Regions from separate parts of the Arhodomonas sp. AD133 genome, predicted to be linked through region 2. Evidence: predicted binding sites of a transcription regulator. Region 2 holds the regulator's gene; each other region holds the start of a gene.

Region 1 (2,242 bases), on a different contig from region 2:
GAGAACACCACCAGCACGCCGCCGATTGCGCCGATGATCGTGGCGAGCAGCGGGGCGGGGGTGAGCGGTTCGGCGGTGATCGCCACGAGGCCGGCGAGCGCACCGTTGAGCGCCATGGTGAGATCCGCCTTGCCGAAAGCGAGACGGGCGGTGGCGAGCGCGGCGATCACACCGCCGGCTGCCGCCATGTTGGTGTTGACGAACACCTGGGCGACGGCGTTGGCCTCGGCCACGTTGGAGACCTTGAGCTCCGAGCCGCCGTTGAAGCCGAACCACCCGAGCCACAGGATGAACGTGCCCAGGGTCGCCAACGGCAGGTTGGCACCGGGGATGGCACGGACCTCGCCCTTGGGTCCGTACTTGCCCTTGCGCGCGCCGAGCAGCAGCACACCGGCGAGCGCGGCGGCCGCCCCGGCCATGTGCACGACGCCGGAACCGGCGAAGTCCTGAAAGCCGAGCTGGTCGAGGAAACCGCCGCCCCACTTCCAGTAACCCTGCACCGGGTAGATGAAACCGGTCATGATCACGGCGAAGGCAAGGAACGCCCAGAGCCTCATGCGCTCGGCCACCGCACCGGAGACGATGGACATGGCCGTGGCGACGAACACCACCTGGAAGAAGAAATCGGACAGCGTGGAATAATAGATGCCACCATCACTGGCGAGCACCGACTGCGCCGTGTGATCGGCACCGATCAGCGAGCCGAAGCCCGGGATGAAGGCGTTGACCGCCTCTCCGTACATGATCTGATAGCCACAGAGCAGATACATCACGCAGGCGATGGCATAGAGCGCGACGTTCTTGGTCAGAATCTCGGCGGTATTCTTGGCGCGCACCAGCCCCGCCTCGAGCATGGCGAAGCCCGCCGCCATCCACATCACCAACGCGCCGGACACCAGGAAATAAAAGGTGTCCAGCGCGTAGGCCAGTTCGACTACACGGTCCATGGGAACCTGCCTCCCTCATTCACTGGAATAATCGGCGAACGCCTCACGGTTACAGCGCGTCCACGCCCGTCTCGCCGGTACGGATGCGCATGACCTCGGCGAGCTCCGTGACGAAGATCTTTCCGTCACCGATCTTGCCGGTGTTCGCCGCGCGGGCTATGGCCTCGACGGCCTGCTCCACGAGCGCGTCGTCGAGCGCCACCTCGAGCTTCATCTTGGGCAGAAAGTCCACGACGTACTCGGCGCCGCGGTAGAGCTCGGTGTGACCCTTCTGCCGGCCGAAGCCCTTGACCTCGGTCACGGTGATACCCCGTACGCCGATCTCCGAAAGAGCCTCGCGCACATCGTCGAGGCGGAAAGGTTTGATAATCGCGGTGAGCAGTTTCATCGTCTAAATCTCCCTGATCGGCCGGGACATTCCGGCACAGCGCCCAACCTGACTCCCTCTAAGCACCCCGCGTGCCATCTCTGATTTGTTCATGAAACTCAAATAGTTAACGGAAACCCCCATGATTGGGGCCAGGACACACCCGCACCGATTCGGTGCAATCGCCCGCGGCGGCGCGCGCGCAATTGGTGCATTCGCCACGCGGACTCGTAACGACGTAGAATGAAGACAACCCACAGGGAGGACGCCCGATGCTCGATCCCAAGCAACTCGACGATCTCGCGCGACGCGTCAGCGAGCATCTGCCCGGCGGGGTGCGCGAGTTCCAGCAGGAAATCGAGAAGAACGCGCGCACTGCGTTGCAGTCGGCCTTCTCGCGAATGGATCTGGTCACGCGGGAAGAATTCGACGCCCAGGCGAAGGTGCTCGCCCGCACGCGTGCCCGGCTGGAGGCACTGGAGCAGCGCGTGGCGGCACTCGAAGCCGGCCACAGCGAGAGTCAGCCGCCGCAGCCGGTCGACTAGTCCCGACGTTCAGGGGCGCCGGGAGAGGCGCCCTGTAGCACTCAGGGAAGCATCGCCGCCGGCGGTGCCCAAAGGAGGGAACCGTGTCGCTCGCCGTTGTTCACGGCCGCGCGGCGGTGGGTGTGGAAGCCCCGTCAGTGGCCGTCGAAGTGCATCTCGCCGGGGGACTGCCGTCACTGTCCATCGTCGGTCTGCCCGAAACCGCCGTGAAGGAAGCCCGCGACCGGGTGCGCAGCGCGCTGGTCACCAGCGGATTCGATTTTCCCGCACGACGGATCACCATCAACCTCGCCCCGGCGGATCTGCCCAAGGAAGGCGGGCGCTTCGATCTGCCCATCGCGCTGGGCATCCTCGCCGCCTCCGGCCAGATACCGAAGGAGGCC
Region 2 (2,242 bases):
GGATGTCCGACCCAACCCGAAGGGCCGGCGCGGCGTGTCCGCGACACGTCGACGGGCCCTCGCCCGTGGGGAATCCGACGGAACTGACATGAAACAATCTCTCCAGCTCCGGCTCGGCCAGCAACTGACCATGACACCGCAGCTCCAGCAGGCGATTCGCCTGCTCCAGCTGCCCACTCTGGAGTTGCGTGCCGAGATCCAGCAGGCGCTCGATTCCAACCTCATGCTCGAGACCGCCGACGAGCATGACACGTCCACGACGGAAGAGGCGCTGAACGACAGCTACACCGACGAGGATGCCGCTCACGAATCCTCCGAACCCGCCGAGACCACCGGCGATGACGGCAGTGAGCGCCTCAACGACGAGCTCCCCGTGGACAGCGGCTGGGACGACATCTATGACGGCACCACCACCTGGAGCCGCGGCGACCCCGAGCGCGAGGACAACGATCCGATTGCCCGACAGGCGGACGGCGCCGAGACCCTGCGCAACTATCTCACCTGGCAGGCGCAACTGGCCGGCCTGAGCAGCCGCGATCTGGCCATCGCCGAGACCGTTATCGACGCCGTGCGCGACGACGGGTACCTGGACAGCACCGTGGACGACCTGCTCGCCGCCATGCCGGCGGACTGGGAAGTCGCCCCCGAGGAGCTGACGACAGTGCTTACCCGCGTACAGCATTTCGACCCGGTGGGTGTTGCCGCCCGGGACCCGGGGGAATGTCTGCTGCTGCAACTCGCGCAGCTACCGGCGGACACACCGTGGCTCGAAGAGGCACGCACCCTCATCGACCGCTATCTCGACCTGCTCGTCGGCCGGCAGTATGCGCAACTCAAGCGCCGCATGCGTATCAACGGCGAGGCGTTGCAGGCGATCATCAACCTCATTCAGACGCTCGACCCGCATCCGGGCCTGCGTTACGGTCCCCAGAACACGGAGTACGTGATCCCGGACGTGTTCGTGCGCCGACTCGACGGACGCTGGCACGTGGAGATCAACCCGGACGCCTTTCCACGCATTCGCGTCAATCCCGAGTACGCCGCGCTCGTGCGCCGTGCCGACCGCAGCCGCGAGAACAGCATGATGCGCGAGCACCTCCAGGAAGCGCGCTGGCTGATCAAGAGTCTGCATTCGCGCAACGACACGCTCCTGCGGGTCGCCCGATTCATCGTCGACCATCAGCACGGTTTTCTGGAACGCGGCGACGAGGCGATGCAGCCCCTTGTCCTGCGCGAGGTCGCGGAGGCCGTGGAGATGCACGAGTCGACCATCTCGCGCATCACCAACCAGAAATACATGCACACGCCGCGCGGGACGTTCGAATTCAAGTATTTCTTCTCTTCCCATGTGCAGACCGCCGACGGCGGTGAATGCTCGGCGACTGCCATCCGCGCGCGCATCCGACGCCTCATCGCCGCGGAGGACGCCACACGGCCTCTCAGTGACAGCCGCATCGCCAGCATCCTCCGCGAAGAAGGCATCAACGTCGCCCGCCGAACGGTGGCGAAATACCGCGAGGCCATGTCCATCGCCTCGTCCACGGAGCGAAAGAGGCTCGCCTGAGAGCCTAAGGAGGTAGCATGCAGATCGACATCACCGGACATCATGTCGAGGTCACCAATTCGCTGCGCGACTACGTCAATGACAAGTTCGACAAACTCGAGCGCCACTTCGACAACGTCGTTGACGCGCACGTGATCCTGACCGTGGAGAAGCTGACCCAGAAGGCTGAGGCGACGATCGTGGTCAGCGGCGCGCGGCTGTTCGCCGACGCGACCGACGAAGACATGTACGCGGCGATCGACGCGCTGACGGATAAGCTCGACCGCCAGGTGGTCAAACACAAGGAAAAGCGCAGCGATCATCGTCGTACCGAAGGTCCGGTGAGTCAGGCGCTCGAGGAATGAGCTGACGCGGCGCGGACAGGAAGCCCGCGCCGGCGAATAACCGACGACACGCGGGCAAGCGCCCCGGCGCACGGATGCTCCCGCTGCCCCAGCGTGTCGCCTATGCTTTGGTTACCTGGTCTTTTACGAATACGAAGACTGGTAACGGCAATCCGGGGCCCGGGGCATCATGAACATCGCAGCAATGCTAACGCCCGAACGCGTGCGCTATCAGGCGCATGCCACCAGCAAGAAGCGCAGCCTGGAGCTGCTCGCCGAACTGCTTGGAGACACCGATGGCGAGCGGGGCACGCGCAGCGTCTTCGAGAGCCTCATCGGCCGCGAACGCCTCGGC
Region 3 (2,242 bases), on a different contig from region 2:
CGGCGCGAGCAACCGTTCGTGCCCGTCAACTGCGGCGCGATCCCCAGCGAGCTCATGGAAAGCGAGTTCTTCGGCCACAAGAAAGGCAGCTTCACCGGCGCCACCGGTGACCGCCAGGGACTGTTCCAGGCCGCACAGGGCGGCACCCTGTTTCTCGACGAAGTGGCGGATCTGCCGGCACACATGCAGGTCAAACTGCTCCGCGCCATCCAGGAAAAGGCCGTACGCCCTGTGGGCAGCGCCCGCGAGGAAACCATCGACGTCCGCATCCTCTCTGCCACACACCATGACCTGGGCGAGCTCGTGGATGAGGGCCGATTCCGGCAGGACCTCTACTACCGCATCAACGTCATCCGGCTCCGCGCCCCGAGCCTGCGCGAACGCCCCGACGACATTCCACTTCTCGTGGATCACGTACTCGAGCGCTTCAGCGACAACGGCGCGCCAAAGGTCCGCCTCACCCCCGACGCCGTGCGAACACTGCAGTGCTACCGCTTCCCCGGCAACGTGCGCGAGCTGGAGAACGTCCTGGAGCGCGCGCTGACGCTAAGCGATGGCCCGGAAATCACCGCCGAGGATCTCCAACTGCCTGCCGAAGGCATGATGACCGCCCCCGCCGGCCCCGCCACCCCGGAGCCGTCGGAGGACTTCGAGCTCGAGAGCTACATGGACGACATCGAGCGCAATGTCATCAATCGAGCGCTGGAGAAGGCGGGGAACAACAAGACTGCGGCCGCGCAACTTCTGGGCATCAGCTTTCGGGCATTGCGTTACCGGTTGAAAAAGCTCGGACTGGAGTAACGCCGCCCAGTCAGCCCGATCACCGAGTACTGATGCGCGAAAACGAATCCACCGCGGACTCAATGGGCGACAGACGAAGGCCGTACCTTCCGAGCAAGGCCAGCCAACCAGGACTGGCCGCGCCAATCACCCGACACGCTCAACCGCTGGCGGGCCGTTACCTACAGGCCGCCTTCCTCTCGCACTCAACGGCCTGCCAATAAACGTCACCCACACGACGCGCCCGGTGACCACTCTTGTCAATTGCTTCCCCAAACGGTTGCTAGCAAACAATCCCCGTCGCTCGGAGAGCGACAACAATACGTCGTAAGTCAGGGAGTTACGGACCAAGGCTTGCCTCACCGATAACGTGCGCAGAGGTGGCACGCAACCTGCATTCTATTGAGTGAGGGGTGAGTGGGGGTCCGAAGGACGCTTCGATCTCAGCCCGCCGGGCACCGCGACGCGCTCGTGGCCCGAAATGCTTCGAAGCAAGTTGAACGCAAAGGGAGTTCACTAATGAAGAAAGTGCAGCAAGGTCTACAGCGGGGTTTTACCCTCATCGAGCTGATGATCGTTGTGGCGATCATCGGCATTCTCGCTGCCTTCGCCATTCCGGCGTATCAGGACTACATGGTCGGTGCGCAGGTCGGTGAAGGCCCGAGCCTGGTCTCAAGCGCCAAGACCGCTTATGGTAACTTCATAAGTGAACATGGCCGTCTTCCGTCGCCTTCCGGTTCGAGCGCTAATGCGTCTCTGGGAATGTCGCAGCCAACCAGCATCCAGGGTCAATATGTTTCCCAGGTCATGGCAAATAGCGACGGGACCATTACCGTGACGTACGGCAATGAGGCCAACGCCTCGATCGCTGGCAACACCTTGGTATTCCACGTGGCGGTCGACGCATGGCCGCCGACCACCAACGTGGCGTGGGTATGCGGTGATTCAGGTGCCCCGAACGGGACCCAGACTAATGTTGCAGCTGTGGGCCGCACCAGCACTGTCCAGGACCGGTATCTGCCGTCGTCCTGCTACTAAGCTAGCCTGACCAGCATCGGCAAGAAGCCCCGCCCTGCGGGGCTTTTTTGATCCCGGAACAAGGGGAATAATTGCAGCATGTATCTGCGTTCACGCACAGCGACGGCCCTGCTCCTCGGCCTCGTGCTCGCAGCCGTTGCATTGGCCTACTGGCCCGGAATGTCGGGCGGCTTCGTGTTCGACGATTTCCCCAACCTGGTGAACAACAAGCGAACGCAGATCGATGAACTCGAATGGACGCAATTGAAGCAGGCGGCGCTGGCGAGCGACTCCAGCATCTTCCGCCGCCCTCTTGCGATGCTGAGCCTGTCCTTGCAACGCTACTTCACAGGCCTGGACCCGTTCCCCATGAAGGCGGCGAATCTTTCACTTCATCTGGGGAACACGCTGCTCGTCTTCCTGCTGCTCAGCGGGCTGTTGCGAA

Evidence for each region. The regulator sigma-54, encoded in region 2, starts transcription at its own class of promoters, with help from an activator protein. The targets are predictions, from matches to a motif close to TGGCANGNTNCNTGCTT.
Region 1: the regulator sigma-54 is predicted to act here: its motif matches at 1,396-1,412, upstream of ACPEES_RS13495 (P-II family nitrogen regulator).
Region 3: the regulator sigma-54 is predicted to act here: its motif matches at 1,162-1,178, upstream of ACPEES_RS11840 (pilin).

The regions. Positions count from the first base shown of each region.
Region 1 covers NZ_JBNAZM010000023.1:4,515-6,756, reverse strand. The annotation lists gene ACPEES_RS13500 (ammonium transporter) at 1-947, opposite strand, end outside; gene ACPEES_RS13495 (P-II family nitrogen regulator) at 997-1,335, opposite strand; gene ubiK (ubiquinone biosynthesis accessory factor UbiK) at 1,587-1,859, shown strand; gene ACPEES_RS13485 (YifB family Mg chelatase-like AAA ATPase) at 1,943-2,242, shown strand, end outside.
Region 2 covers NZ_JBNAZM010000034.1:2,731-4,972, reverse strand. The annotation lists gene ACPEES_RS16400 (RNA polymerase factor sigma-54) at 89-1,564, shown strand; gene hpf (ribosome hibernation-promoting factor, HPF/YfiA family) at 1,582-1,908, shown strand; gene ptsN (PTS IIA-like nitrogen regulatory protein PtsN) at 2,078-2,242, shown strand, end outside.
Region 3 covers NZ_JBNAZM010000017.1:83,325-85,566, forward strand. The annotation lists gene ACPEES_RS11835 (sigma-54-dependent transcriptional regulator) at 1-801, shown strand, start outside; gene ACPEES_RS11840 (pilin) at 1,300-1,818, shown strand; gene ACPEES_RS11845 (tetratricopeptide repeat protein) at 1,897-2,242, shown strand, end outside.